Regions from separate parts of the Exiguobacterium sp. UBA6282 genome, predicted to be linked through region 3. Evidence: predicted binding sites of a transcription regulator. Region 3 holds the regulator's gene; each other region holds the start of a gene.

Region 1 (8,046 bases), on a different contig from region 3:
TCCAATCAACGCATAGAATGGAAAGTAATGTTTCGCATAAACGAACGTCGGAAGATAGGCATTTGCCTCAATTGTTTTGAACAACAACGGTGAAGTCGGGCGCTGTAATCGTTCTGCTAGCCCAACGGTCGCTTTGCATTCGCTCAGCTGATCCAGCACCCGAATCGTCAATTCTTCTTCGATATCAAGTAATAAGACGAGATCAAGCAGATTTAATTCATGCGTCTCCATGAATTGATCACTGCGTTGAAGATGCATTGTGTAGGTAACGTCCAATTTTGTAGCGACAAGTGTCCATAGCTCTGGATGACGCGCCGCATAAAGACCTACAGGAAAGTGAAGCGGCTGCCGGACGATGGAGCGATGACCCTCAAGTGTGTAGACTTGATTGACGTCAAGACCGTTCGCTAATAGCATCTCGAGTAACTGCTGACGATTTTGACACGCGACAAGCGTTTGGAACAGACGATCGATTTCGCTGAACGGTTGTTTCATCTCCAGTGCTAGTTCTAAATGAGCAGGTGAATCCTGCTCTAGCGATCGTTTAATGAATTGTAAGGCACGTTGTTCCGCATCGTTCAGTTGAGCAACGTGCGTCCGAAACATCTCAACGTCAAGTTCCCGAAAGGCTTGCAACGCCGGAGCAATTGATTGATTTTTCGTAAAGGGTTTCCACATAATTCCCTCGACCTCCTCATTCCAGTATCTCTTCGTAGTGTACGCAATATCCGATCGTCTTAAAAGCAAAAAATGGAGGATCTTCCGTTGTTTCCGGAAGATCCTCCATTTTTTTATTTTTCCCCGACTTTTAGATGAGCATTTCGAAAGACGTCATCGTGCTTCCCTGTCTTTTCAACACTTGTTCCGACAGAACCATAATATTCGATTTCATCCTTTGGTTGGATGAATTCGTATGTGATGGCAGGCTCGCCACGAAGGCGGACGTGTATGATTTGCCGATGCTGTAAAGAAAAGGAGGCATGCACTTCAAGAAAGGAGGAAGCCGATAAATCATGTTGTCGCTCTAAAATCGTCATCAATTCTTGCTCAGAATCACGGTAATTCCCTTGCAATTGAGCATACGAAATACCGACTCCTAAAGAGAGGATACCGATTAAACTAAGCGCGCAAATGACCAGCACTTTCTTCATGACTGATCCACCTCCGAGAAAAGTTCATTCTACTTATTCATCGGTTTATCCTTCGACGACGTGAAGTCTTTTTTAGAATCCTTTGCGTAAAACTGCATATCTACATGTGGAATATCATCCTCTAAATAAGGTTCGGATACAGTTTCGAAACCAAATGACCCGTAAAACCCTTCTAAGTGCGCTTGCGCTTGTAAGTAGATCGTAGCTTTTTCCTGCAAATAATCCATCGCTTTCTCCATCATTTGTTTTGCCAATCCAACTGATCGGTGAGTACGATGAACGGCAACCCGGCCAATCGCTAATCCTTTTGTCGGATGGTTGTATATCCGAAGACATCCAACGATTTGACCGCTTTCGTTACGTACGATCAGGTGTGTGGCTTGTTGATCTTGATCATCTAGTTCCGGATATGCACACTCCTGCTCAACGACGAAAATATCCATTCGTAATTTCAACAATGCATATAACGTATCGGGTGTCATGTGATGAAAAGACTCAAATGCAAATGCGTACATAAAAACTCTCCTCTTTAGTTACGACAAAGTCGTGATAATTGTCCAGCATATATCGTGACCGGAATGTCTTTAAAAATCGTATCTTTTTCCCAGTTCAGACCGTTTGCGCGAGCGACATTTTGAGAAGAACGATTATCGGGATGAATGATCGAGATGATTCGATCATGCCCTCGATTAAACGCTTCCATCATTAGACGTTTCGCTGCTTCACGACCATAACCGACTTTCCAGTGCTTCGGTTCGAGCCAATAACCGACTTCTAATTCTTCTTTTCCATCCACTTCCTGCATCAATAATCCAGCGAAACCGATTGGTTCATTCGTTTCTTTTTTGAATAACAGCAAAAAACCAGTTTGTCGTTCATCCGAGTATCGTTCCAATTGTCGATCGAACCATTCTCGTGCCTCATCTTCACTCAGAGCAACGCCACCATTGATATAGCGCATGACTTGCTCATTTTGAACAAGTGACTTGTAAAAGCTGAAATCCGCTTCTTCGAATGGTCGCATCCATAATCGTTCACTTTCCATCCTCATCGCCTCCTTCTATATGTTTCTTTTCCCGAGTTCTTTTCCCTTCATTCCTCTTCCCTATTATTCTACCTGTGCGATGTTTTTCATTACTAATCGATGACATTCACTCCCTAGTGCTTGCAATTCCCGGCATAAGTCGGTATTTTGGGAACAGTATGTTGAACAACGACTGCACAATTAATGTTAAAATATATTTTGAGCGCATAAGCGCTGGATAGGAATTTATGAAAAGGACTGAGACCATGATGACTGAACAAGTAATGACAGGGCTATATGAAGGCATTTCAAAAGAATCTGTACTGATCAATGAACCTTTAAAATATCATACGTATACAAAAATGGGAGGAATCGCTGATCTCTTCATCATCCCAACGTCTTATGAAGAAACGGCTTTTGTCGTAAGATATGCTTACGAACGAGGCATCCCTTTGACATTGCTCGGGAACGGATCGAATCTCGTCGTACGTGATGGCGGTATTCGCGGTATCGTTCTTTCGTTTGAAAAGTTAACCGACATTTCGGTCGAAGGACATGAACTCGTCGCTCAAAGTGGCGCAGCAATCATCGAGGCGTCTCGTGTTGCGTATGCGCATCAACTGAGTGGTCTTGAATTCGCTTGCGGGATTCCGGGAACGATTGGTGGCGCGTTGATCATGAATGCGGGCGCCTACGGTGGAGAAGTCAAAGATTGCCTTCATAGCGCCACTGTTTTGACACGACAAGGGGATCTGTTGAACATTTCGCATGATGAACTCGAACTGGGATACCGGACGAGTTGTTTCTCAAAGAAAGAATACATCATTCTCGAAGGACGATTTGCTTTGACGGAGGGTGATCCAGCATTGATCAAGGAAGTCATGGATGATCTAACGCATAAAAGAGAAACAAAGCAGCCTCTCGAATATCCTTCTTGTGGTAGTGTCTTCAAACGTCCAGAAGGCTATTTTGCGGGTAAATTGATTCAAGATAGTGAACTCCAAGGAACACGCATCGGTGGTGCTGAAGTATCAAAGAAACACGCCGGTTTTATCGTCAACGTCGAAAACGCATCAGCATCTGACTACATTGCACTCATTCGCCATGTACAAGAAACCGTCCAAGAAAAATTCGGTATTTTACTTGAGACAGAAGTAAAAATCATTGGGGAAGAAGCATGATAATAATCTAATCAGAAAAGGTGAGCCCAGTATTCGGACTCACCTTTTTATTCGTTTAGATCGACCAGTTTCCGTCACGCATGACTGATTCACGCGTCCCGTCTGCAAGTTCTCCCTCAATTGATAGATCCGCGGATCCAATCATGAAGTCGACATGCGTCATCGAGTCGTTCGCACCTTGTGCTTCTAGTTCTTCCGCTGAAAGACTGGGACCATTTTCAAGACACGTCGAGTACGCACGACCAATCGCTAAGTGGCACGAAGCATTCTCATCAAACAACGTATTGTAGAATAAAATACCTGAATCAGAAATCGGAGAACGATGTGGTACAAGCGCGACTTCTCCGAGATACCGGGCACCTTCATCGAGGGAAATTAAATCATCCAATGCTTCTTGCCCCTGTTTCGCTTCCGCTTTGACGATTTTTCCGTCCTCGAACCAAAGAGTAAATTCATCAATCAAGTTACCACTGTAGCTGAGTGGTTTCGTACTCGAGACATGACCGTTAACACCTGTCTTCTTCGGTAATGTGAACACTTCTTCAGTCGGCAGATTCGCGATAAAATCAACACCATCTGCATTCGGACCACCGCCACCTAACCAAACGTGACGTTCTGGTAATTCAATTGATAACTCTGTTCCTGGCGCTGTATAATGCAATGTTTTGTATTTCTTCTCTGTCAGGAATTTCGCTTTTGAACGCAGATTATGATCATGATCCGCCCATGCAGCAACCGGATCCGCTTGATCAGCACGTGTTGCCTTCAAAATAGCTGCCCACAGTTCCTCAATCGGTTCCTCTGCATCAGGGAATACTTTCTTCGCCCAGCTTTCAGAAGGTGCTGCTACGACACACCAGCTGACATTGTCACTCATGACGAACTTTCGCCAATTGGCGAGAGCAATACCAGCTGCTTTATTCGCACGCGCGATTCGACTTGAATCAACACCATTTAATAAATCTGGATCTTCGCTGACGACCGATAAGAATGCTGTTTTTTCTTCTGCAAGCTGATCGTAACGTGCTTTTAACCAATCCGGGAATGTATCAAACGAGTCTTCTGGTGCATCAAAATAACGGATTTTCGTCATCTCATCATCTGACCATTGTACATATACTTGCGTAGCACCTACTTCATATGCTACACGTGTGATTTCGCGAACAAGTGGTAAATTCTCGATTCCCGCTCGCACCTCAAGTTGTTGTCCTGGCTGTAGATTGATCCCGGTACGCACTGCTAAAGACGCGTACTGTTGTAATTCTGCTTGTGTCGGCATTATGTAATCCCCTTTCTTGTATCTTTATTTTCACGAAATAGTTGCAATTTTGCAAGAAATAAGGCGAAACTAGAAAGAGAAGAGAAGGAGGCATCATCATGGAATTCACACCCGGAGATTTTAAATCAGCTTATACGTATTTTCACCGACAGGCACTCGATCTCGTCGGTGATGAAAAAGCACAACAAGAATTGTTGATTCGAGCAGAAATCGGACTCGCACATCTAACACAAGATATCGCGTCTACGGAAAGTTCTGATATCGAACGCGAGGCAGAACTCGTCCTTTATTTCCAATTAAAACAACTACTCGAAATGCTTCGTGCCCTCTATCAGAAAAAATTCGAGATGCATGCAGAGCAAGAACAATTATTGCTAACGGCAGTTCTGTACTTTACGTCTCCTGTTGACGCCTTACCGGACGATAACGTCCTCGGACTCTTTGATGACGCACAAATCGTCGAGACGATTTACGAAGAACTCGCCGCAGATGTTGATCGCTTTCAACATATGGAATGAATGAAAAAGCAGCTGTCGCGACAGCTGCTTTTTCATTATGCATTTTGTTTAGAAGCGATATGAACCGGTGCCGTAGATTGACGTGATTCATCTATTTCTAGTTTTTCTTTATTCAACCACGTATAAATCATTCCCATGAAGACTGCTCCACCGATGATATTCCCAGCTAAAGCCGGTAAAAGATTGTGCATGGCTCCTGCAAACGTAATCGTATCCGGATGTGGCACGATTAATGCGATAGAGAACAATGCCATATTTGCGATGACATGATCAAATCCTGATGCGAAGAAGACTGCGACAAGTACCATCATCATCATGATTTGCGCTAACTCATTCTTCATGTTCTTCGGAATGAAAATTGCTAAACAGACCATCCAGTTACAGAAGATTGCCCGAGTAAAGATTTCCCACGTCGAATGATGAATTTTTGTTTCCGATACAGCAAACAACCAATTGTTCATTCCAAGTTCCTGTAAGATACCTGTTTGAGAGAAGAGTAGTGCGAATGCTAATCCTCCAAGACCATTTCCGATCAGACAAATCAACCAGACTTTCATCGTATCCATCTTCGTTGTATAGCCGCGCATCGTTGCCGTCGTGAAATACATCGTATTCCCTGTAAACAGTTCTGCACCGCCATAAACGATCAAGACGAGTGCCACTCCGAACGTCAATCCACCGACAAGTGTCGCGACAGGTGATTCTGCCATATACAGCCCATTAATTGCTTTTAAGGTAAAAATGATTGCAAATCCAATGAATATCCCCGCTAACATGGCACGAACTAAGTATTCGAGAGGACGCAGTTGTAGCATACGTGTCGACTTGATTGCTTTATTCCGTAATCCTTCTAATGCTTCTACCTCGTTCATTGTAGAAACCTCTCTTTCTTTTGTTCAACACTTCACAATGTTTATTCATTTATTATGATACTTCCATCTTAAGAGATGTTCAAGTCTTGAATCGACCTGTTTTATCGTTTTCATAAAAGAACGAGATGTAAACGATATCATTGTGTCGAGATTGTGAAAAATGCCTTTTCTTGCTTTATACAATTAATTAGTTTGAATTGAAAATCCTGATGCGAAACGCTCGAAAAAGGTTTGTCGTCTGGAGGCATCAAGCACATATCCATCGATGACGACACGATTAAAACGTCCAGACGATGATGTAGCGCGTTCGATGTCAGATGGTGTATAGATGTCGAACGCGCTACGATCTATCTTAAAATTAGCTTTCGAATAGGGATCGGTATAGTGAATTTCAAGATTGGTCAAGTCAGGAATCGTCGAAAATAAAACGAGCGTATGATGCATAAGTACTTTTGATAAGCGAGCGTTCAAGAAATCCTGATTCATTTGTAATGTACCAGTATCGGTCCCAATCCAAGCACGCCGTTCTTTGCCTGTGACGTCATAAGCGAGCCGTAACGACTCTCCTTCGACATCTACCTGTTTTAATTCTGATGAAAACGGGAGTTGTTCAGCTAATTGGCGAACAGCTACCGTATTCATCATGGAAGCACCGACTTGTCTCGCTACGAGATCACCATCATGCCAAATAGATCGTTGGTTTTCTTCGTCTGGTTGTTGAAAAAGACGAATCCCCACCAATACGCCTAAACAAATACAGCCTATAATCAAGAATGTTTTCTTCATTTTCATCACCTTCCTAAAAAAACTTACCCTTTTTCATCTTTTTTCATAAGAAGGGTTGAAATTTTATGCATATGGGCGTACTCTTGCAGGCAGATACTCACATAAGGAGGAGCATGAGGTCACTCATCATAATGCCATGACTACAACACACCCACAGAAAAAGAGAGTTGAAAAAATCAGTTTTTTAATCATAGGTACGTTGCTGTATTCCCTGTACATCAGCTTACTACTATCTCCAAATGATATCGGATCAGGTGGTATCATGGGGATCACGCTTGTCATTCAAGAGCTTTTCCACACTCCAATCGGATTAACCCAATTGCTCTTAAACATTCCCCTTTTCCTTTTAGGTTTCCGTTTCTTACGAAAGCGATTCATGTTCTTATCTGGCATCATTGTCGTTGCCTCTTCTTTTTTAATCGACTGGATTCCGACTCAGATCGTTCCCGAGTCGTTGAATGATCCGCTTGTTGCCTCCATCTTTGCCGGTCTAGTCTCTGGTCTTGCAATGGCATTGATTTTCTTTGGTGGCGCATCGACAGGTGGACTCGATATTCTTGGAAAGTTTTTCTTTGCTCGTTTTCATAATTGGCCACTTCCTCGCATATTTCTGATGCAAGATCTTGTCATCTATATCTTGGTATGGTGGGTCTTCGATTTGAAACACGTTATGTATGCTCTTATCATGAGCTTCGTTCGCGCCAAAGCTCTTCAAACGGTTTACAGTTTTTATTCCGCTTCTAAGCAATGTATCATTATTTGCGAAAAGGCGGATGAAATAAATGAAGTCATCACAAAAGAACTTGGTCGTGGTGTGACGATCCTTGATGCACGGGGAGGATACTCCAACCGAACGAAGAAAATGGTCTATGTCGTCGTTCAAAATAATGAAATCGTCCGTTTGCAAGAAATCGTTTCTTCTGTCGAACCTAACGCGTTCGTTACGTTCTCAGAAATCCATACTGTTTTTGGGAATTATAAGGAACATTCGTATTCGTTTTAAACTCAAGCGCAGCCTAGCTGTGCTTTTTCTATTTCGTTTACTTTAAAACAGCTTCTCGTATTGCACCAGCTTTCCTGCTTTTTTATTAGGAATACTGATTTTTTTACTTTCTTCTCCCTATTCAAAAAATGGACAGGCTTCACTTTTTTTGCGATAGTAGTTAAGCTTATGACATGTCTATTTATTTAAAGGAATGATTGCATGCACTCACTTTGGCGTCAGCGTATTCTGC
Region 2 (8,046 bases), on a different contig from region 3:
TTTGTGTGTCCAGAGTGCTTCCTCTAATTTGACTTCTTTTAAGACGCGTGCTGCATCTGCTTCCAGCGAGAAGGCGTCCTGATCGATTGCTTGTTGATAAATCGTCAAGTCACCATTTATGGCATTAGCGCGAAGTTGATAACGAACCGCATCCGCTCGTTCGACGACATCAAGAACGGTGTGATCGCCCGCCACAAAGTGTTGTGATAGTAGACCGAGTTTTTTGTAATGACGCTTGATCGAACCGTCAGTCGGTTGAAGTTGATCAGCGATCAAGTGTAACAGTGTCGTTTTTCCGATGCCGTTCGGACCGATTAAGGCGACATGTTCACCGGTATGAATATGAAAAGAAACGTCCGAGAAAAGGCGTCGTTCGTCGTAGTCCATCGATAGGTGTTGGATCGTAAGTGTTTCAGTAGGCATAAAAGCAGCTCCTTTAGTGTTCATTTCCGATAAGATGAAATGAAAAACACACCATCCGAAGCGAGCGGATGGTGTGCCGGAGTGTAACTCAAAGAAGGCGATGACCAGAGGATGGTCACACCGAAAAAGAGCAGACTCGTAGCGTCAGACATCCGCAACTGCATTGCGAAAGAGATGATTTCATTCATCAAGCGACGTGTACGAGTGATTGCTTCATTTCGGTGTTGTACCTCCTGTTCATAATCTATGATGTCATTGTAACAAATTGGAAACGTTAACACAAGTACGATTCAAGTAGGGTTTGCGCAGCGTTTGTTTCTTCTCGTGAAGGGGGAAGCACATCAGTTAACGGATAAGCAAGACCAAGGTTTTCCCACTTATAGACTCCGAGTTGATGATACGGCAGTACCTCGACGCGCTCGACGTTTCCGAGCGTCCGGATGAACTCGCCGGTCTGACGGAGGAAATGTTCCGACATCGTAATACCTGGAACGAGGACGTGGCGAATCCAGACGGGAATGTTTCGCTCGGCTAGGCGTTTTGCGAAGGCGAGTGTATTGGCGTTACTTCGTCCAGTCAAGACGCGACAAGCAGCATCGTCGATATGCTTGATATCGAGCAGAACCAAATCCGTCGCATCGAGAATGGCGTCGATGTTTTTCGGGACGACGGATCCCGCGGTATCGATGACCGTATGCAGTCCATGCCGCTTCGCTTCTGTTAAAGCAGCCTCTAGGAACTCTGGCTGAGCGAGCGGTTCACCTCCAGAGAAGGTGATTCCGCCACCCGTCGCCTCGAAAAAGGAGCGATAGCTGATCGCTTCTTTTACGACTTCGTCTGCTGAGACACGCTGTCCGCAACCGAACTCCCATGTATCCACGTTATGACAGTATTGACACCGTAGTGGACATCCTTGCGTAAAGACGATGAATCGAATGCCAGGACCATCGACTGTTCCACATGATTCAACGGAATGGATCATACCATAGGTCATTCTGCTCACTTCCTTTCACATACTACACATCATTTTAGAGAGAACCGTGGAACGTACGATTGATGACATCAATCTGTTGTTCACGCGTCAGTTTAATGAAGTTGACGGCATAACCGGAAACCCGAATCGTTAACTGTGGATACTGTTCCGGATGCTCCATGGCATCAAGTAACGTCTCACGGTCGAAGACGTTGACATTCAAGTGATGACCTTTTGAAGTCGTACCACCCATATATCCGTCAAGTAATCCGACCGTATTGCGAATACGTGTTGCTTCCTCCTTACCAAGTGCTTTTGGAACGATCGAGAACGTGTAGGAGATACCATCGAGCGCATGTTCATATGGTAGTTTCCCGACAGACGTCAGAGCAGCGACAGCACCACGGGTATCACGTCCATGCATCGGGTTAGCACCCGGTGCGAATGGTTCACCCGCACGGCGTCCGTCGGGTGTATTTCCTGTCTTTTTACCGTAGACAACGTTTGAAGTGATCGTCAGGACAGACTGTGTCGGGAGCGCATTGCGATACGTTGGATGTTTACGGATTTTCTCCATGAATAGCGTCACGAGATCAACCGCCATCTGATCGACCCGTTCATCGTTATTCCCGAACTTTGGAAACTCGCCTTCGATCTTGAAATCAACTGCAACCCCATCCGCATCTCGGATTGGACGAACTGTCGCATAACGGATGGCGGATAGACTATCAGCGACGACTGATAAACCAGCGATGCCGCATGCCATCGTCCGTAAGATTTCCGGATCATGTAAAGCCATTTCAATCCGTTCGTAGCTGTACTTATCATGCATGTAGTGGATGACATTCAGTGTGTTGACGTACAGTTCCGCGAGCCAATCGAGTTGACGATCATAAGCCGCCATGACCGTCTCGTAATCGAGTACTTCATCGAGCATCAATGGTGTAGCTGGGGCGACTTGGATTTTGAGCTTCTCGTCCATTCCGCCATTGATCGTATAGAGTAATGCTTTTGCCAGGTTTGCTCGAGCACCGAAGAACTGCATCTGTTTCCCGATCCGCATCGCGGAGACACAACAAGCGATGCCGTAATCATCCCCATAAACCGGCAACATCAAATCATCGTTCTCATACTGAATCGAGCTTGATATGATCGACATCTTCGCGCAGAATTCCTTAAATCCGCGTGGAAGCTGAGTGGACCAGAGAACAGTTAGATTCGGTTCAGGTGCCGGACCGAGTGTCGAGAGCGTGTGTAAGAAGCGGAATGAACTTTTCGTGACATTTGATCGACCATCTTCACTCATCCCGCCAATCGATTCCGTTACCCACGTCGGGTCGCCAGAGAAGAGATCGTTATAGTCCGGTGTTCGTAAGAATTTGACGATCCGAAGTTTCATGACAAAATGATCGACGAGCTCTTGTGCTGTTTCTTCCGTCAAGCGGCCGGTCGCAAGATCACGTTCGACATAAATATCGAGGAACGTCGAGACGCGACCGAGTGACATAGCTGCACCATTTTGTTCTTTGATCGCAGCAAGATAAGCAAGATAGACCCACTGGAATGCTTCTTGTGCTGTTTCTGCAGGGCGGGAGAGATCAAAACCATAGCGAGTTCCAAGCTCGGTCAATTCCGTTAATGCGCGCAATTGTTCATTCATTTCTTCGCGGTCGCGGATCATCGATTCAGAGAGGAAGCCGCCACGTGCCTTCAAGTCTCGCTTACGTTCTTCAATCAAACGTGCTGTTCCGTACAAAGCGACACGACGATAGTCGCCAATGATCCGCCCACGTCCATAGGCGTCTGGTAATCCTGTGATGATACCGGCTTTACGCGCGGCGCGCATCTCTGGAGTATAAGCATCAAAAACCCCTTGGTTGTGTGTTTTTCGGTAATCGCTGAAAATTTTCGTGACGGTCTCGTCTGCTTCAAAGCCATACGCAGCTAAGGCATCATTCACCATCCGAATCCCGCCGTTCGGATGAATTGAACGTTTGAACGGTTCATCCGTCTGTAAGCCGACGATTTTTTCAAGAGAGGGATCCAGATACCCTGCATCATGCGAGAGAATCGTTGATGGTGTCTTGGCATCGACGGCATACACACCACCACGTTGTCGTTCTTCATTCGTCAACTGTAGAATTTGTTGCCAAAGCCGTTGCGTCGCTTGCGTCGGATCGACTAAAAAGTGATCATCACCTGTATATTCCGTGCGATTGAGCCGGATGAAGTCTGCAACATCGATTGTCTTGATCCATTCGCCAGACGTAAAGTTTGCCCAGGCACTCGTTTTTTCTAATAACATGGATACCACTCCTTTAAAATTGAGCTAATGATCAGTTCCTTATGTGAATAGTGTAACAAAAGGAGGTAGAGATTCCCTTTACGTTCATGTGAATATTTTAACAAGTGAACAAACGTTGATATGACGGGCTTTCTTTATTTCTGTACCTATGAAAGAGTGAAGATTAAAAAACAGTTGAAGTCTGGTAAATCAAGATTTTCACGGAACTGTATGAGCTGATTTGAAAAAGATCCACTAGCACAGTTGAAACTGTGAGGAATGTCACGTTACGGTATCTTGTGTTTTTAGGACGTATCGTTGACAATGAAAAAGGGAACATAGAACGTGGAGGTGTGCCAAATGGAGTATGTGTCATTAACGCAACAAGGAGATTATCAGTCGGGAGACTGGGTCTCGCTGAAAATCGGATCGGAAGGTTCGACGCGAACTGGGATGATCACAGAATTTGAAGGTGATGGATTCTGGATTCGGTTTGAAGATGATTTTGATTATGAAGACTTTATCGGCTATGATGAATCGTACTGGATTGCGCTTGTTCGCCGTCCCGTGGACGTAAAAGCGACGTATGCGAGTCTTGCCGTGTATCCGGCACTCGCTGCAGAATTACAGGATCGTGTCATCCAAGGCTTCGAGATTTTAAAGGAAGAAGCTGGTGAAGAAGAAGTCCGGTTCCACATCCGATTGCTCGACGCAGGAAATGAATATACACAGACATTACGGGGATACCGTGATGCATCAGGAGATCATGTCGAATACGTAACGGCATGATGGAATTAAGAGAGTAGGAGAAATCGTTATGAACTTTACAAAACCATTTTTACAGGAAGCATGGGAACGGGCGCGCTTTACAGAGTTGATGCCTGTTCAAGAACAAGCGATTCCGTTGTTGCGCGAAGGAAAAGATGTCCTAGCTGAAGCGCCGACAGGAACAGGGAAAACGCTTGCTTATGTCATTCCAGCTTTAGAAAAGATTGAAGTGGAAGAGCCACACGTGCAAGTCGTCATCACGGCACCAACACGGGAACTCGTCATGCAAATTCATCAAGTCATTCAATTATTTGCTCAAGGAAGTGGTATCAAATCCGGTGCATTCATTGGTGGTGTTGAATTAAAGCGACAATATGAACGATTGAAGAAAAAGCCGCAAATCATCGTCGGAACACCGGGACGTCTCGTCGAGTTGATTGATTCGAAGAAGCTGAAGATGCATAAGGTGAAATTGATTGTTTTAGATGAAGCGGATCAAATTTATGAAAGTGGCATGAGTGACTCGGCGACGCGAATCGCAAATAGTGCGCTACGCGATCGACAACTGGCATTTGTCTCAGCGACATTGCCGGAACGGACAGCAGAATGGGGACGGACGCTTGCGAATGATCCTGAGACGATTCGTGTTGAGCGTGCCGTCAGCACACAAGTGACATTCGGTTATTTGGAGACTTCACGTCGTCAGAAACCGGAATTGTTACGTCGTCTGGCGAACATGCAAGGATCAAAAGTGCTGACATTCATCAACAATCGCTCATTCCTTGGACCATTGAATGGCGAGTTGAGTAAATTCTCACTGAAATACCGGATTTTAGACGCTGAAAAAGGAAAACGAGAGCGGATGGAGACCTTGCGTTCTTATAAAAAGGGAGAGTTTCCTTTACTCGTCACGACAGGTCTTGCGGCGCGTGGGCTTGATATCGAAGCGGTCACACACGTCGTCCATTACGATTTACCGGAGTCGCTTGACGATTTCGTACACCGTTCAGGTCGGACGGGACGCGGAAACGCAAATGGGATGGTACTTGCACTTGTCACGGATCAAGATTTAAAACACTTAAAAACACTTGCAAAGCAAATGGGCGTCGAGATGGAGCCAATGGAAATTTACCGCGGAGAAGTCATTCCGAAACGTGAATTCACAGCTCCTCAGACGATTAAGCGACCGGCTACTCCTCACCGGAAAGGGCGATCGAAATGAAGAACGATCGAAAAGTAATTCCATTTCCGACGACGGTTTCTGAAGCGGAAATGAATGCAGCCTTGAAGAAAATGTATCAGGAAGCAGCAACAGCACGCAGTACGGACTGGGTCGCTTTCATTGAAGAGATTGCGACAGAAGGACGTTGGTATTTAAAAGATGCTGAATTGTTCCGGGACTTATTCGTTGACTGGGCGATCTTCTATGAAACGGATGATCAAGGAAAAACACCGCACGGTCGTTTTCTCGAGCAGATAAAAGACGAGCTATCACCTAGTCTCTATCGCGCCTTGCGTGGATTAGCTGACCCGATGCCGTCGCTGTTTCAAGTCGATGCAGATGGTGTTGTTGATTTAATGTCGAAACAGACGTATCAAACGGATTTGGCTGAGATTGAAGTCGAACCGGGGGATCTGTTGATTGGGAAACTGCTCTATATTTCTGGTAAGTGGCGCTTTGCGATTGCCTACATGAAGGTAGCGCGCGCATTAGTACCAGAAGTCCTCGCTTTGTTGACGGACTTTGTGGATGAAGTGGGAGAAGACGCGTTACTTCGTCAATATCCAGAGTTTTGTGCGGAATTAATCGACTTGCTCCTCGATATCGAAGAAGGTAACATTGCACCAAGACCAGAAGAATAACTCAAAAAACCTAGGACACGTTGACTACAAAAAGTCATATGTCCTAGGTTTTTTTCATGGGTCCGCTCGATATAAAGCGACATCATTCTTATCCCGATGTTTCACGCGATACATGGCAAGATCGGCTTGCTTTAAACATGTTTCAAGATCGGCCTCATGACACGCTGTCACTCCGATGCTTGCGGAAACGAATAAAGATTGTCCTTTGTAGACATAGGGACGTCTTAAAAATTGTAAAAAGGATTTACATTTTCGGCGTAAGGAGAGTTCATCATCGGCTTGTAAAAGGATCGCGAATTCATCTCCACCGAGGCGATACACGGATTCCGAAGAACTTGTATGTTCGCTCAATCGCTTCGCAACTTCAATTAATACATAATCTCCTGCCTCGTGACCATACGTATCATTGACTTGCTTAAATCCATCTAAATCGACTAAGGCAAGATAATTCTTATCGGAGAGTCGATTTGAGAAATCTCGTTCTAAGGAACGACGGTTTCCGATATTAGTCAAAGCATCATGATAGGCATGGTATTCGATTCTCTTTTGACGAATTTTGCTTTCCGTGACATCATGTAAAATCGTGAATCGTCCCATCGAGGTAGCGGCAATTTGAATCGGAATATCAATGATTTCATAGCGTCGACTTTGTTCATCCTCATACTCATCAACGTTCGTTTCGAGCATTTCTAACAAATGACGCATCGTACGAGGAACATGTTCAATCGTCATATCTGGCAAATGAAACAGACGTTGGGCAGCTAAATTCGCGTACAGCGCAGTGCCGGACTGATCGAGTCGAATCATCGGATCAGGATGACCGAGGAAGAGTGGAATGACCTGTTGTTCACTATCTTGGATTTGTTGTTTTCGATGTTCAATGCGTGAAGCGAGTTGTTCATTTCGTTCGTGTAATTGTGCGACAATCAACCCATGTTGACGGGCAATCAAGATTTGTCGAACGATTAGTAGGAATAATATGATAAAGATGTCGAGTTTTCCACCTTCTTGTTCCACCATGTAGTGGATGAACAAAGGGATGGCCAGTAAAGGAAGCCACGAACGGGGAATGACCGTCGTTCGAGCAGTTCCTTCTTCAATATGATCAACATGCCATAGAATAGCTGCGCTTTGCGCCAAACGAATCAATATCGGGAAGAACACCAGATAATTCGCTGAAAAATCAGGGAAGTAGACACTAGAGACTTCATAGATACCACGAATGAAAATGGATAAGAATAATAGAAATAAGGCCATCCGTGATACCCAATGTGTTTCTTGGATGAACGTAAAATAGAAAAAAACGAACAAACCGAGTGATGTGTTCGTAATGACGATGATGGCATAAGGAACAGTCTGAAGCCCAGGGTTCGTCAGTTCATTGAGGACATGGAATGCGACAAGTCCAATGAAAATGACGATAATCGCGGCATCAACGAAAGCAAGTACATGTTGTCCGAGTGTTCGTTTTGTGATGATTCGGTAAAAAATCGCGTATAAGAATACGTAATGGGATATTGAAAATAAAATCAGGCTATAAATAGATGGAATTGGAAAGTCTGAATAGACAAAACGTAACGTCTCAAAAATGGAACCGATATAGGATAAAACCAGTGATCCTAAAGCAATCAGCCAGAAATTTCGTCTGGGTACGACTAATATTTGTTCCTTACGATAAGCCGTAAGAATGAAGTAAGCGATCAACCCAAGTGATACATACTGAAGTACCTGTTCG
Region 3 (8,046 bases):
TGAACCGCTATCATAGTAGTTCTTGACGACGTCCGTTTGCATATCAAGCTTCTGAAGTGTTGTTTTATTCCGGTCAAGAATCGAATACTCGACTTTTTTCGCATTGCGAAGGAATGAGATGATCGGGAAAGCTTCATCTGCGCTACCGTCGTTGTTCGGTGAGAACGAGACTTTGTTCGCGACAACTTTTCCAGCGGCATTCGTACCAAGGAATTCGAAATCATCCTTCACTTCAGTCGCTAGACCTGTCAATCCGTAGAACGTGTTGTTTTTATCGTACAATGGTGCATCTAAAATCGGAGCTTGATCCCATTTTCCTTTGAATCCAACATAAGGAACTGTCAGTTCTGGATTTTTGCTCTTCGTATCGATCAGACGGACGAATCCTTCGACGAAGTAGCCGTTTTTAAAGACTTGTTCAAGCGGAAGCTCGTTCGCCCAGTCAGTCGTGTTCTTCAAATCGACTGACACGCTGACTTTCGTTGAGCTCTTCGGATTAATCGAGACTGAACTCGCTTTCTTCGAGCCGACTGCAAATGAGATCGGGTATGTGCCTGTGTTGGCATCTACCGTACCGATCGTTCCTTTTTTGAAGATTCCATTTGCTTCAAGGAAGTTCGATCCTTTTGCACCGAGATCTGATTGAACCGTTCCCGCTAGCTTATACGTCACTTTTTCATTGCTGTAGTTTTTTAAATCAAGCGTGAATGTGAACTTCTCGCCGACTTCCTTCAAGGATGCCTTGCCTTCACCTGACTTCGTCTCTGTGATGACGACTGGTGTCTTCATCGCAGCACGAAGATCCATCAGTCCAGCTCCCTCACGACGTGGGGAGTAGAAGTTGCCCGTTTTCAATTGTGCGTTGTATTTTCCTTGATCGAGTTGCGGACGCGATGTATTCATCAAGATGTTTTTGGCGAGTTTAACGCGTGTTGCACCAGTGACTTTGAAGTCCTTCGCAATCCGTTGCATGACGAGTGCTGTTCCACCAGCGACGTGTGGTGCTGCCATCGATGTACCGCTCATGACGCCATACTCGTTATCATTAAGCGTCGAATAGATTTTCCCACCTGGTGCCGTGATTTCCGGCTTGAAGTCAAGGCTTGGCGTGACACCCCATGACGTGAAGTCAGACATTTGTCCTGCGACCGGGTTATCGGTTGAGACCGCTTTTCCGTCAAATGTCACTGCGATTGCCTTGCCTTCTTTTGCTTTTGCTTCGAGATCATTCCCGTCCGCGATGCTAAGCGTCACGAGTGGAATCGTCGGATTGTTGAGTGCCATGCTGACGTAATCCCCATGATCGACTTTACCACGGACGATGACACCTGCTGCGCCTTGCTTCTCAGCTTCTGCTTGAATCATGCTGTAGTTAAAATCACCTGTTCGCACGACGAAGACGAGTTTCCCTTTGACGTCTTTACCTTCATAGTTCGAAGCTTGACCGTCACCGACATACACGACATCCTTCTTCTCTTTATCGAAGACGGCAATCGGATTCGGCGAATCTTGTTTTTGGTATGCCAAATAACCGGCATCCTGACCGTCAATCGTCAGCGCCATGCCTTCAAGCGTCAATTTCGTATTTTCGAGTGACGCGACTTGGAGCGCCTGGCTCGTCAATCCTGGTGCACCAACGACACCGATATCCGGGTTTGCTGTATATGGATTACCCGCACCATGACCTGCAAACGCCGAGTTACCAGCAGAGATCGCACACAAGATACCGTTGTTCATCGCGTTGACGATCGCGCGTTGCTCCGGATCATCTGCATTGACGAACGATGCCGTCGAACCCAGGCTCATGTTGATGACGTCCGCTCCAAGTGCGATGGCATCATCGATTGCTTTGATGTAGATATCACTAAATGTCGATGGCATCCCTGGATCGTTACCGAAGACCTTCATCGCAAGGAGCTGTGTTTCTGGAGCGACCCCTTTAATGCCGCCGTTCGCTTCATCCCCGTTTGCTCCGACCGTACCTGCGACGTGCATCCCGTGCATCGATGCCCCCGCACCTAAGTCACGGATTTCGCTGTCGTGATCGGCATAGTTATAGCCGTACGGTACTTTTTCCGTGAAGTACTTTCCTTTTAAGCCTTTTGTTTCTTTCGCACTCTCGACTTTCGAAGAGGTTAAATCCACCTTTGTCTCTGGACTCAAGACCATGTCCTTGTGCGATGGATCAATTCCCGTATCGATGACCGCGACGACGGTTCCTTCCCCTTTGAAGCCATAGTCCTGCCACGTTTCCTTCGCATTGACCATGTCCTTGCTGTACAGCATGTCTGGCTTGGCACCTTTATCGACGGTTGGGCGCGCATATTCGTGCGCGATATGTACACTTTTGACTCCGTCGAGTTGTTTGATATCTTCGATGTCACCGAACTTCACTTCACCACTGAATCCGTTGATGACGGTTGTGAAGCTTTCTTTATATGTAACAGGAATCGCCTTTTTAGCGATAGCTGACTTGACTGATTTTTGGACGCTGACGAGTCGATCCTTGATCGATTCCTTTTCGGCATTACTCAATGTGCTATACCGCTTGTTTTGAGCTTGGGCGATTTGAATCGCCGGTTTTTGTTCCATCTCAATGACGACTCGGACTTTATCCGATTGTTTGTAGTTCTTTTCTTGCCCCGATTTCTTCAGTGAGAGCGCCTGCGGTTTTTGACCCGTCGCTTTGTCTTGCGAGGACAGTGCACCTTGCGCACTGACTAGATTGGAAGACGTCATTAAGACGGCTGCCATAAGTGCAATCTTCTTCTTCATGCGTTCGTTTCCCCTTTTCTGTAAAACCATAGTAGTAATACTAATAAAACAGTTTAAAGAAAATTCTGTATTTTTAGTTTAATGAAGTTAATGGAAATAAACAATTTATATTTGTCTATTTTTTTAATTTATTTCTTTTTGGTGACATTTTATATTTGGAAGGAATTTAACTGGGAACATAAAAAAACTCCTCGAGCACTCGAGGAGTTGAACGTATGCACTTGGTGGAGACTATCGGGATCGAACCGACGACCTTTTGGCTGCCAGCCAAACGCTCTCCCAGCTGAGCTAAGCCCCCATGAATTATCTTTAGTATACGCATCGCTAACTGCTTTATCAATATAAACATAACGCTTTCATAAAAAAGAATTCCTCCCGAAATTGCTGGAAGGAATTCACGATTCATTTATTCAATTCACGCATCAAATCCGCCTGTCGTTCAAGCTCTGCCTGTTGCTCGAGGATCAAGACCTTTTTATACGTCCGCGCAGAAATCAAGATACTGATTTCATAGAGAACGAACAACGGCACTGAGATCATCAAGTGTGACGTCACGTCCGGCGGTGCGATCAATGCCGCAACGACGAACAGCGCGAAATACGCATATTTCCGATTCTTTCGCATGAAATATGGCGTCACAAGACCAAGACGTGTCAGGAACATCGTCACGACCGGCAATTGGAAGAGAAGACCAAACGGCATCGTCAACCGGATCAAGAAACTGAAGTAGTTTTCGACCCCGATGACTTGCTCGATCCCCAATTCTTTCCCGAGATCCGTTGAGACTTCGAGCAAGAAAGGAAGCAACCAGAAATACGAGAAGGCTACACCAGCCAAAAATAGAAAGAAGATGACTGGAATATATGTCAATGTTGCTTTTTGTTCCTTTTCATAAAGCCCTGGTCGGACGAATGCCCACAGTTGATACATCCAGAACGGTGACGCTAAAATCAGCGCGATGATGAACGCAAGATTCAAATACAACATTAAAGGATCGGCGACGTTGAAGGCATTTAATCCGATACCGAGCTCTTTTAAGTCCGCTTGCAGAAAACGGACGAGCGGTCGGACGAGCGGAAATGCGACAGCGAACAGGACGACGACGATGAGGAGCGACCAGACAATCCGCTTACGCAGTTCGTCTAGGTGCGACGTCATGCTTTGTTCTTGATCAACCGTCATGATTCAATCACTTCTCTTTCGGTTCGTCCTTTTTATCGTCGTCCATGATGCCGTTCGTGGCATTCTTGAACTCTTTCAATGTTTGACCGGCAGCACGACCGAATTCCGGTAACTTCTTCGGTCCGAAGATGATCAACGCGACGACAGCGATTAATCCGATACTCGCAGGTCCGATACCTAACGTGAGCGGGATAAGGTTTTCCATTATGATTTCACTCCTTCAGCTGATTGCGAATAATGCTTCATGAAATAAACTAACGACTGCAACTCGATCGATAAATCGATGTGATGAACCCGAACGCTCGCTGGCACGTTCAACCGTGCAGGCGTAAAGTTCAGAATGCCTGTCACACCATACTCGACTAACTCATCCGCTACTGACTGTGCGAACTGGGATGGAACCGTCAAGATGGCGACATCGACCTGATTCGCTTCGATTTGTTCTTTCATGTCCGAAACATGATAGATTGGAACGTCATGCGTCGTTGTTCCGACCTTCTCTTCGTCCGCATCAAACGCAACGACTATCCGAGTACTATTATTCTTTAAAAAGTTATAATTTGCAAACGCTGTTCCGAGATGACCGACCCCGATCAAGGCAACATTCGTCACCTCATCTTGATTCAAGGTTTTCCGGAAAAACGTTAAGAGATGTTGAACGTTATATCCATACCCCTTCTTCCCTAGTGCCCCAAAGTAGGAAAAGTCGCGACGAATCGTTGCTGAATCAACCTTCACCGCCTCGCTTAACTCAGCAGAAGAGACGCGGAGCTTACCTGAATTGTATAAACTTTGGATGAAACGATAATATAGCGGCAACCGTTTTGCTGTCGCTTGTGGAATTTTTGTGTCTGGTCCATTCATCCTGCAGTTCCCCCTTCGGCCACATCCATCGTGGCACCCAAATCTTTGCAAAAAGCTTTCTACTCTCCTTGATTGTAAACCACTTCACATAGAGTCACAAATAATATATTCCGCAGGACCTCGCGCTTTTGTTCGTGATAGACTAAAGGGTGGAAGGATGGATGGAAATGATACTCTTACAAGTCAACCAACTCTCGAAATCATTCGGCGTCGAGCCGATTTTAGAAAATATCAAACTAGAAGTACAGGAACGCGACCGAATTGCGCTCGTCGGTCGAAATGGTGCCGGTAAATCAACCTTGCTCAAAATCATCGCTGGTGAACTCAGTCATGACTCGGGCGATATCATGAAAGGTAAAGATGTCAAAATCGGCTATCTCGCGCAAGACAGTGGTCTCGAATCGAATGAGACGATCTGGAACGAGATGCTGACCGTCTTTGAACATCTGCAAGAACAAGAACGGACACTGCGCCGGATGGAAATCGAGATGGGCATGGAGCACATTTTGAACGACCCGGTCGCTTACGATCGACTTCTGAAGACGTACGATCAAGCGCAACACGACTTCTCAGAAGCAGGTGGTTATCAGTTTGAAGCGAATATTCGCTCCGTCCTGCATGGCATGCGCTTTTATCCAGACGATTACTCACGCCGGATCCAGACATTGTCCGGGGGTCAACGGACACGGCTCGCCTTAGCGAAGATGCTCCTGCAAGCACCAGAGCTTCTCATTCTCGATGAGCCGACAAACCACCTGGATATCGATACGCTTGCTTGGCTTGAAAGTTACCTCGGTGGTTATCGTGGTGCCGTTCTGATCGTCTCGCACGATCGGTACTTCCTCGATCAAGTCGTCAATGTCGTCTATGAGCTCTCTCGTAATGTCTGTCGTAAGTTCACGGGGAACTATACGAAGTACCTCGAGCAAAAAGCGGCATTGTACGATCAAGAAATGAAACAGTTCGAACAGCAGCAAGAAGAAATCGCAAAGATGCAGGACTTCATTCAACGAAACATCGCTCGGGCGACGACGACAAAGCGTGCTCAAAGCGTTCGAAAACGGCTCGAGAAGGTCGACCGGCTCGATCGACCAGATGGAGATGAACGCAGTACGGTCCTCTCCTTCCCAATCGAAAAACAGAGCGGGAATGACGTTCTTCAAGTCAATCAACTGGCGATCGGTTACGAAGAAGCTGTCTCAAAAGACATCACGTTCCGCTTGCAACGCGGCGAATCACTGGCACTCGTCGGACCGAACGGAATCGGGAAGTCGACGCTCTTAAAAGTCCTCGTCGGTCGTTTACGTCCTCTCTTCGGTGATTTCCGTTTCGGCACCGGCGTCTCGATCGGGTATTACGATCAAGAGCAAGCGGAACTCAATGACCGGAACCGTGTCATCGATGAGATTTGGAACGAATGGCCACTGATGCGCGAACAAGAAGTCCGTTCTGTGCTCGGACAATTCCTGTTCAGCGGCGACGATGTCTTCAAAATCGTTCATGAATTGTCTGGTGGCGAACGCGGACGTCTCGCGCTCGCAAAACTGAAACTCCGGAAGACGAACGTCCTCATCCTTGACGAGCCAACGAACCACTTGGATCTTGATTCGAAGATGGTCCTTGAGAACGCTCTCGTCGACTATGAAGGTACGCTACTCTTCGTCTCCCATGACCGCTACTTCATCGATCGGATCGCGACACGCGTCATCGAGATGAGTGAAGCTGGTGTGACAGAATACCTCGGCGATTATTCGTACTACACAGAGAAGAAGGCCGAACAAGAAGAAATCGCTCGCCTTGAAGCCGAAGAGGCAAAAGCGGCAAAAGTCACGGCATCGAAGACGATCGACAAAGAAGCACAGAAAGAAGAAAAAAAACGCCGTCAGCAAATCGAACAACTCGAACAAGATATTGAACGGCTCGAACAGCGTTCAGCGGAAATCGAACAGTTGCTTTGCGAACCGGAAGTCTTTAATGATATTCCAAAAGCGACAGCGTTATCTGCGGAACGGGACCAGATCGATGTCGATCTACTCGAATTGATGGAACGATGGGAGAACCAACACTGATGCGAACGAAAAGCTTTTTCATCAACCTGATTCAAGGACTGCTATCCGGCATCCTTTATTTCGTACCGATGTATGCGGACTACGTGTCGACCTTCATCCGGCCGGATGCTTTTAATGCCGCGCTTCCTTTGTTTCTCCTGATTTCTTGTATGATTGGTCTCGTCATCCAGACATGGAGCGGTCTTTTCGTCAGTTTACTCTCGGGATTATGCTGTACGCTCCTGACGACACAGCTATTCGTCGAACTCACTGACCCGTTGATCCTATCGTATTACGGTAGTGTCTCACCGCTCACCGCTTTCTTGATCAGCTGTGTCGGCATTTGGGCACTCGCAATCGTCTTTTATTTGCTCGATGGCTATCAGTACAGTAAACGTCATGGTCTTGAAGCCTCTTCAAACGAAATCGATTCGCAACCTTGAAGTCCGATCGATGAATCAGATGAACGACATGAGAAAAAGGAGTGGAGATTCCGGTAGCTAGACCGGTATCTCCACTCCTTTTGTTTGAATCAAAACGAATCGTACGATGAATCAAGCATTCACACTACTATCATTTTGTCGGTCGGGCAATCGTAAACGTCTTCCCGATCGTCGCATAATCATTCCCTGCTAAACGAGCGACAGCCTTCAATCCTGCTGCGTCAATCCGGAACGACTCTACGAGTTCATCCGCGACGTGATAGCGCAGTACTTCCCCGATCAAAAGATCGGCACCTTCTAGCTCGACGTGTTGCGTTAAGCGCATCTCGAACCGGATTTTCGCTTCCGCGATTCCGGGCACGTCGATTGCATCGCTATCGACGAGCGTTAAATCCGTCCGTTCGAGTTCACTTTCACCGTAAGCGAGTGGCGCAGCCGTCTCATTGACTGCGTCGACGATTTCTTCGCTGACGATATGGATGACATAGCTTTGTTTTGCTAGGATATTACGTGCCGTATCCTTTTGTCCCTGATCCGTCCGTTGTACGGCAATCACCAGTTGTGGCGGACTACTTGATGCGACCGTAAAGAAGGAAAAGGGGGCGGCGTTGACCGTCCCGTCTTCCCCTAGCGTCGTCACGAAGGCAATCGGACGCGGAATGATGCTTCCGATCAGTAATTTATAATTGTCTTTTGCGCTAAGCGTTGATGCCTCGAACTTCATGAATGACCCA
Region 4 (8,046 bases), on a different contig from region 3:
CTTCTCTCTACTTGTTGGGAGAAGTCAGACCGTTTGAAGTTTCCCTTTATTTTGTATCAAGAAGTACTCGTCTCAGCCATTCTTGAAATTTAAGATCAGTCTGTTGCCAATCCATTGCCCGTGCAAAATGATGAGCGGAGATGCGAATGGCTTCGTACTCCTCTGAATCTCGGAAGCAAGCTCGCATTTCGGCAGCGAGTGCACCAGGTGTTTTGTTTTTAGCCATGTAGCCTGTCATGCCGTACTGAACGGCGTCTCGGACACCAGGAGCATCGTATACGATGGATGGTGTTCCGACCGCCGCCGCTTCAATAATAGAAAAACCTACGCCTTCCCGTATGGAAGGGAAAAGGAGAGCGGTGGCACGACTCATCATGCGGCGCGTTTCTGTTTCAGTGACTGAATCGTAATATGTGATAGCATCCTTCACTTCTTTAGGAAGGGGAAGTGTAAGGTATTGCAAAAGATGAGAGCTGTTACGAATACCAATCAGCCAGAGGCGTGTCTCAGGAAACTCACGTTGGACCATGAGGAATGCCCCAATCGTATCTTGAAGTTCTTTTTCGTTCAGACGGTTGATATATAGAAAGGTTGGAACATGTTCTTTTAACTCCCATTCCTGTTCAGACCACGGGGAAAAGGAAAGTCCTGGCGGCAACATCGTGATATGACTGTTAGTAAAACCAGCACTTTGTAGTTCATCTACAACAGAGGGGCTGACAGTCAAGGCATGACTATCTTTATACCAGCTTAACCGTCGAGTCTCTGTCCATTCGCCAAGCTTTGAAAAAGGAAAAACAAGTGTCGTCGACCAACGCTCACGAATCAATTGATAAAGAAATAAAGTTCGTTTATGACGTGGAACATAAAGTGGTGTGAAGAAATGAAACCCATTCAAATGATCCAGAACTAAATCAATCGTTTTAGCATAAGACCAGTAATAATAAAGTGCATATGGAATAAGAGAAGCTGTCGTACCATAACGGAGGTAAGTGATACCATCTCGATACTCCGTCGGTGATCCGCCCTTGAATGAGACAGACAAATGGGTAACTCGGTAGGTAGTACTGACACGCCGCAACATTTCATGAATAAAAGTTTCAGCTTCTCCGGCTTGTGGATGTCGAGCATCACGCCAAGATAAAAAAAGTAGATGAGGTTTCATGTCGTACCTCCTTTGCGTAGAAAAAATTTGATCCGAAAGATCGGTTCTGCTACTAATCTTCTCTACAGTAGAAGGATATTCCTAGAAAATGCATCAAATCAATAGACTTCTGTTTCATCCATGATGTCCTGAAGCGTTACGTATAAAAGCTTTTGGGTAAAGAACAATAACGAAACGGGTAGGAGGAAAGCGCATGAAATGGAAGGGAAGAGAACGGAGTTCGAACGTCGAGGACCGGCGGGGAATGGGTGGGAAAGGAATCGCCGGTATCGGCGGTGGTGTCGGGATCATCCTGCTGATCGTCATCACTTTGATGGGTGGTAATCCAACTGAACTACTCGGAGACTTAACCGGTGGGGATCAGCAAAATACGACGTATGAGGAAACAGCGCAGGAAAAAGAAGCAGCGGACTTCGTCTCCGTCGTCTTGGCCGATACGGAACGAGTCTGGACGAAAGAATTTAAAGAAGATGGTAAGACCTATAAAAAACCGACACTCGTCTTATATACGGATCAAGTTAGTTCGGCTTGCGGACAAGCAGGGAAGTCCGTCGGTCCCTTTTACTGTCCCGGTGATCAGAAATTATACATTGATTTAAGCTTTTATGATGAACTGCAGACGAAATACGGAGCACCGGGCGATTTTGCGATGGCGTATGTCATTGCGCATGAAGTAGGGCATCATGTCCAGACGTTACTTGGAAAATCGGATGAGATCATGCCACTTCGAAAGCAAATGAGTGAGGAGAAGTTCAATAAATACCTCGTTCGATTCGAGCTACAGGCAGATTATTATGCCGGCGTATGGGCGCATCACGCGCAAGGAGAAAACTTGCTCGAAGAAGGCGATCTTGAAGAAGCGTTGACAGCAGCCAATGCTGTTGGGGACGATACGTTACAAGAGAAAGGACAAGGATATGTCGTACCGGAAAGTTTCACTCACGGCACATCGGCGCAACGAGAGCGTTGGTTCCAAAAAGGCTTTGATAACGGCACGATCGAAGGTGGAGACACATTCAAAGCGAAGAATCTATAAAACGAAGTAAAGACATACCTTTTGAAACATTTTCCAGTCGTTTCCGTAAAGAAGAGATAAGGATTCAAAGGGGAGTGTCGAAGTTGAAGCACATCAGTCTATTTTTGTTGCTGTATACGGCTGTCGTCGTATTGACGTACATCGTGTCACGATTTGCGCCAAACTTGTTGGTCTACATGGTCTATATTGCGATTGCGTCGTTACTCGTCATCACGGGCTATTTATTGAAACGGCTTGTACTGAAACGTTAAATACCAAAAAGGGGCTGACTCACATGTCGTCCTCTACAAAGATAAGGGTGGCAGAATGATGATCTGCCACCCTTATTTCGTAAAAAAAAGAATGACACGTCACACGTCACTCCTACAGGAAAAAGCGCATTATGCGCTGCCAGAGACAAATAAGACCCGCTTTCCTGCTTGAATGAAGCAGGAAAACTGGCTTGTGTCTCGCCTGAGGAAAGGACGTGAAAAGACGCGTCATTCTTTTTTGAGTCAGCCTCTTTCGCTATTTAAAAGCAATCTTATGAACGGAACATCGTCGGATCATCTGGAACGTTCTCCAGGTAAGTGATCCGTCCGTTTTCATTAAGACGTGCGATATCTTTTCCGTCTTGCGTGAAGACGCTACCGTCTGCCCGTTTTCCGCAAACTGCCCAGCGTGTTTCATACGTTCCTGGTGTTGTTTCTTCCCAGCCGGCGTACATGTGCTTAATATCCTGATTCGCCGTGAACACATGACGGACGAATTGTTTCCAGGCGTCGATGCCGTGCTTTGGTTGTCCGTTCAGAACGAACGTGATGTCTGTCGTAAACAAGGAAACGAGATCCTCGAACGCTTGTGCGTCCGTGCGTGACGCGTCGAATAAGTCGAAATAACGATTCAATACCATAGTAAAAACCTCTTTCTGTTCATTAAAGTGTCATCATCCGGTCTGTGATTAACGCATGCAACCGTTCTAAATGTTCCGGTGGACAGGAGGTATCGATTGCTTGACGGATCGAGCCGATTGATTCGCGCTTCAACGTCGATTGCCAAGCATCTTCTGCCTCTGTCATCAGATTCGAGAGCAGACCGATCTCCTGTTCCTGAATCCCCATCAAATCTTCAAAGACACCACTTGACGCGTACAATGTCTGTTTGCCCTCAATGGCTTGATAGACATCGAAGATTTGAATTTCTTCTGCCGGACGTCGCAAGCGAAAGCCCCCTTTGACACCAGGTACGGAATACAACAGATCCGCCTGAACGAGTTTTCGTAAGAGCTTTTGGAAATAGGTCGGTGAAGCACCGAGTTGCTGACTAATGAACTCACCGGACAAAACGGCGCGCTCCGGCAGGAAGGTTAAGAGCAACATCGCATAAACGGATTGCTCGACTCCTGTTTTCATTTGCATAGAAAGACTCCTTTCGTTAAACGTGGATAATGTATATCCATAATAGTTCGATGATGAAAAATTGTCGAATGATATGCTCTCACAAAACCGTCACACCTTTTCGACAGCATCTGCATGGCATCCCCGTTCCGGATTCGGTATACTAAATGTACGATATGTGAAAATATTCACTAAAAGTCGTTCACACTTTGTGAAAGGACGTTTGTATATGAATCCATTAAAAGGAATCGTCCAGATTCCACGTAGTATTCTCATTCAATTCATCATTGCGGCTTTCTTAATGGGGGTCGCGGTCGTCGGTCAGTCATACGGCATCGTGTTGACGGTCGATCGCATTTTCCTAAAAGAACAACCGTTTGAAGCTGTCATTCCGTTACTACTCACCGTTCTCGGTATGTTGTTGCTCCGAGTCGCCGTGACGTATTGGAACGGTCGTCTTGGTACGACGTTATCGGCACACATGAAGCAGGCGCTTCGGGAAGCACTCGTTGCGAAATATACGAGTCGCTCAGTCGAGATGATGCTACAAGGGCAAGCGGGACAGAAGGTCAGTGTCTTGCTCGATGCAGTAGACGAGATGGACAGCTACTATAGTCAATATTTGCCGAAAGTCGTCCAGACGACGATCGTTCCCTTGATGGTCTTGATTGCGGCATTCAGCTATGACTGGATCACGGGTCTTGTCATGATGATCACGGCGCCGTTCATTCCGTTGTTTTACATCATCATCGGCATCATGACGCAAAAGCGGGCCGATGCTCAACTCGAGAAGATGACGGCATTCTCAGGAACGTTCCTCGATACGTTACAAGGACTGACGACCTTGAAGTTATTCGGTCGCGCGAAACGACAGCGTGACGTCATCGAAAAAAGCAGTCTCGATTTCCGAGATGCGACATTAACGGTCTTGAAGCTCGCCTTCTTGTCGTCATTGATGCTTGAGTTCATCTCGATGCTCAGCATGGGAATGATTGCACTTGAAGTTAGTCTGCGTTTGATTCTGTTTCAAAGCATCACCTTTATCCCAGCGTTCTTGATGCTCGTGTTGGCACCAGAATACTATCTTGCCTTAAAAGAGATGGGGGCTGCTTTCCACACGGGACGCGGTAGTGTGGCAGCAGCGAAACAGATCGCAGCCGAATTGACGGCAGACGATCGTCCTGTTGCATTCGGTCAATCGGAACTCACGATGAATCGTCCACCACAAATCGTCTTGGATGAAGTCGGCTTTACGTACCAAGAAGGACGTTTTGCCTTGCAAGATATCGGGCTTACGATTGAGCCGTATCAAAAGGTAGCGTTAATCGGTCGCAGTGGGGCCGGTAAATCGACCGTCTTGCAGTTGATTGCCGGACTCGCGGATCCACAAGAAGGACGGATTCTACTCGACGGAACCGAGCGCGGTCAGGTGGAGGAAACAAGCTGGTTTCGTCAGTTGAGCTACATTTCTCAACATCCGTATCTGTATGCCGGAACACTGGCAGAAAACATCGCGATTGGTGAGCTTCGTCAAGCGACGCCGGAAGAGACTTTCGAAGCGGCGCAGGCGGCAGGGCTCGAGGAGTTGATTGCGACGTTGCCTGAAGGGATCGACACGGTGATCGGAGAAGGTGGACGCGGTCTATCGGGTGGCGAAAAACAGCGTGTTGCGTTAGCACGAGCGTTCTTGAAACGCCCGAACGTCGTCGTCTTTGATGAACCGACGACTGGACTTGATGTCAAAACGGAGCGACTGCTCCAACAAGCGATTGAGCAACTCGGACAATCGGCAACGGTCATCACTGTCGCGCACCGTTTGCATACGATTGAACGATCGGATCAAATCGTCGTTCTCGACGGCGGACGAATCGTCGATCGTGGCACCCATGATGAATTGCTTGGTCGCGATTCGGAATATGCGCGGATGCGTAGCGTCCAGAGAGGGGAGGAAACACGATGAAGGAATTATTAGGAGTCTTTCGGTTGATGGTGCATCAAAAACGCGATATCGCCTGGTCGATCTTCTTCGGTGTCCTCGCCGGTGTGACAGCGGTCGGTTTATTCGCAGCAAGTGGTTACCTGATTTCAAAGGCAGCCTTGTTGCCACCGATCCAGACACTCGCCGTCTTGATCGCCCTGCAAAAAGTGTCGAGTCTGACGCGCGCCGTCAGTCGGTATGCGGAACGTTACTATTCGCACCGGGCGACGTTTACGATTCTTAGTGACATCCGAACGTCATTTTACCGTCGTCTCGAGCCGCTTGCGCCAGGGATTTTTGGTAAGTACCGCAGTGGTGACTTACTTGCGCGGATCGTCGGGGATGTCGAGAGTCTACAAAATACGTTCTTACGTGTCCTCTATCCACCGATCGTGTTACTGCTCGTTTTCTTCTGTACGATTTTTTTCGTCAGTTTCTTCTCATGGACGATTGCCGGGATTCTGTTGCTTGGTTTAATTCTGACCGGTTTCTTGATTCCGGGATGGTTCGCGTATCGTGAACAACGCTTCGCCCGTTCAGTCCGTGTTCGACGTGGTGACTTGTCGACAGAAGTGACAGAGTTATTCCAAGGCTATCGTGATTTGAAGATTTACCAACAGCTCGATCAAAAGGAACAGGACTTGAATGCCGTCGCGAAACGGTATGTCGAGGAAGAGAAACGTAATGGTTTACACGCTGTCTCGAACCTGGCCTTAAATACGATGGTGACGTTGATCATCTCTTGGCTTGTCCTCGGTGTGGGTGCCTATCTCGTCGCAAGCGGACAACTCGAGGGAGTATTCCTCGCTTTACTCGTCATGACATCGCTGACCGTCTTTGAAAATGCGGCACCGATGGCGATCTTACCCGGCTTTTTTGAAGATAGCCGCCATGCTGCGAAACGACTCGATGAAGTCGTGACTGAGCAAGAGGAGCCGACGTACGCTCCGTTCGTCCTCGATCAGGCACCATCCTTTGAAACGAATGCGCTGACGTTTACGTTTCCTGATGCACCCCGTCCAGTCTTACGTGACGTCACTGTCTCGATTCCGGCTGGTAAGAAGACGGCGATCGTCGGAGCGAGTGGTTCCGGGAAATCAACGTTACTTCAATTGATGTTACGGATGTATCCGACGGACGGATTAACGATTGCTGGACAGGACAGTCAGACGGTTGATCCGGAAGGACTCTGGCAGCACGCGAATGTCGTCCTGCAACAAAATCACTACTTTTATGGAACACTTCGTGATAATCTACTTCTCGCAAACGAAGCAACGACGGACGAAGCGATGCGACAAGCACTCGATGATGTCGGATTAACGACATTCGAGTTGAGTGATCGTGTGTTTGAAAAAGGAGAGAACTTATCCGGAGGAGAAAAACAGCGGCTAGCGATTGCCCGCGTGCTCTTGCGAGAAGCATCGCTTTACTTGCTTGACGAACCGACGTCATCCGTTGATGCTTTGACGGAACAGATGATTCTCAAGCGACTGTTTGCGCGAGCAACGGATGCGACACTTGTCCTCGTCAGCCACCGCTTAGCAGGTCTTGAAGCGATGGATCAAATCATCGTCATGGATCAGGGTCACGTCATCGAAGTCGGAACGTATGCCGAATTGATGACACGACAAGGGGCGTTTTATGAGTTAAAACAAGTCGAGCAGTCGGTGTTTGCTCCGATTGGATAAAAAGTATGAAAGGCAATGAATCAAGTAAGGTTCATTGCCTTTTTTATTTAGCTTGGAAGAACTGAAAAGACATGACAGTCCACCTCTGAAATGGTAAAGTCTAGAAAAAACGTGGAGGGGTTTCATGGATATCAAACAATCATCCATCGTCGTCGATCAGACGACCGTTTCATATGATCATTTTCAAATGGGATCCAAACAGGTCTGCTTCTTGATTTCGGGAGCATCGTACGTATACGACCATCCATACTTTTACTACAGTCGAATGGCATTACTCGCGCGAGGCATCGATGTCATCTGCATTCACTATGTGACAGAAGATCTATTTTCAATGTCAGACGCTGAATCAAATGCCTGCATGACGCGCCGGGTTGACGCTGTCGTCTCGGAAGTGCTGGCAAAGCATCCATACGAAAACGTTCAGTTTATCGCAAAATCGTTAGGCACGATTCCGCTTGCCGCGTTACTTGCTAAGCCGAGTCTACAGACAGCGCGCTTCGTTTTCTTAACACCCGTCCTAAATGAAGTGGTTGAACAAATCGCCACATCGACGCAAGCTGGACTGATCGTCATTGGCACGGCCGATAAGTTTTATGATGAGGCAGCACTTGAAACGTGTCGGACATCACAATTAATGATCGATGTTATCGAAGGAGCGAATCATTCACTAGACCAAGGATTTGAGGTCGATTCGTCACTTGCAGTTCTCGGACATGTCATTCGTCAGATCGAAGCCAGTCTATTCGAACCGCTACATCAGTAAAAAATCCGTCCAGCAGAGAGGCTGCTGGACGGATTTTTTA

Evidence for each region. The regulator Rex, encoded in region 3, represses fermentation and respiration genes when NADH is low (regulators of the CRP and FNR family bind a similar motif). The targets are predictions, from matches to a motif close to TTGTGAAATATTTCACAA.
Region 1: B2751_RS14005 (formate/nitrite transporter family protein) is a predicted target of Rex. The motif match lies at 6,046-6,063, and genes of this name have one in related genera.
Region 2: pflB (formate C-acetyltransferase) is a predicted target of Rex. The motif match lies at 3,788-3,805, and genes of this name have one in related genera.
Region 4: cydD (thiol reductant ABC exporter subunit CydD) is a predicted target of Rex. The motif match lies at 3,754-3,771, and genes of this name have one in related genera.

Annotation. Positions count from the first base shown of each region.
Region 1 covers NZ_DJUM01000054.1:31,639-39,684, reverse strand. Annotated here, with positions in the region: gene B2751_RS14040 (hypothetical protein) at 1-678, opposite strand, end outside; gene B2751_RS14035 (hypothetical protein) at 792-1,151, opposite strand; gene B2751_RS14030 (GNAT family N-acetyltransferase) at 1,181-1,666, opposite strand; gene B2751_RS14025 (GNAT family N-acetyltransferase) at 1,681-2,196, opposite strand; gene murB (UDP-N-acetylmuramate dehydrogenase) at 2,442-3,356, shown strand; gene B2751_RS14015 (aminopeptidase) at 3,412-4,635, opposite strand; gene B2751_RS14010 (YkvA family protein) at 4,734-5,153, shown strand; gene B2751_RS14005 (formate/nitrite transporter family protein) at 5,189-6,025, opposite strand; gene B2751_RS14000 (hypothetical protein) at 6,209-6,811, opposite strand; gene B2751_RS13995 (YitT family protein) at 6,948-7,814, shown strand; gene B2751_RS13990 (CHASE3 domain-containing protein) at 8,016-8,046, shown strand, end outside.
Region 2 covers NZ_DJUM01000054.1:89,075-97,120, forward strand. Annotated here, with positions in the region: gene abc-f (ribosomal protection-like ABC-F family protein) at 1-423, opposite strand, end outside; gene pflA (pyruvate formate-lyase-activating protein) at 698-1,417, opposite strand; gene pflB (formate C-acetyltransferase) at 1,452-3,701, opposite strand; gene B2751_RS14300 (hypothetical protein) at 4,041-4,469, shown strand; gene B2751_RS14305 (DEAD/DEAH box helicase) at 4,498-5,670, shown strand; gene B2751_RS14310 (hypothetical protein) at 5,667-6,311, shown strand; gene B2751_RS14315 (GGDEF domain-containing protein) at 6,366-8,046, opposite strand, start outside.
Region 3 covers NZ_DJUM01000013.1:6,407-14,452, reverse strand. Annotated here, with positions in the region: gene B2751_RS03145 (S8 family serine peptidase) at 1-2,775, opposite strand, end outside; tRNA gene B2751_RS03140 (tRNA-Ala) at 2,998-3,073, opposite strand; gene tatC (twin-arginine translocase subunit TatC) at 3,178-3,957, opposite strand; gene B2751_RS03130 (twin-arginine translocase TatA/TatE family subunit) at 3,965-4,162, opposite strand; gene B2751_RS03125 (redox-sensing transcriptional repressor Rex) at 4,162-4,821, opposite strand; gene B2751_RS03120 (ATP-binding cassette domain-containing protein) at 4,989-6,890, shown strand; gene B2751_RS03115 (hypothetical protein) at 6,890-7,312, shown strand; gene B2751_RS03110 (flavin reductase family protein) at 7,443-8,036, opposite strand.
Region 4 covers NZ_DJUM01000057.1:21,411-29,456, forward strand. Annotated here, with positions in the region: gene B2751_RS15075 (glycosyltransferase family 4 protein) at 47-1,165, opposite strand; gene ypfJ (KPN_02809 family neutral zinc metallopeptidase) at 1,359-2,201, shown strand; gene B2751_RS15085 (hypothetical protein) at 2,285-2,452, shown strand; gene B2751_RS15090 (nuclear transport factor 2 family protein) at 2,725-3,093, opposite strand; gene B2751_RS15095 (Rrf2 family transcriptional regulator) at 3,116-3,598, opposite strand; gene cydD (thiol reductant ABC exporter subunit CydD) at 3,807-5,537, shown strand; gene cydC (thiol reductant ABC exporter subunit CydC) at 5,534-7,243, shown strand; gene B2751_RS15110 (cyclase) at 7,368-8,006, shown strand; partial or broken gene B2751_RS15115 (arylformamidase) at 8,044-8,046, opposite strand, start outside.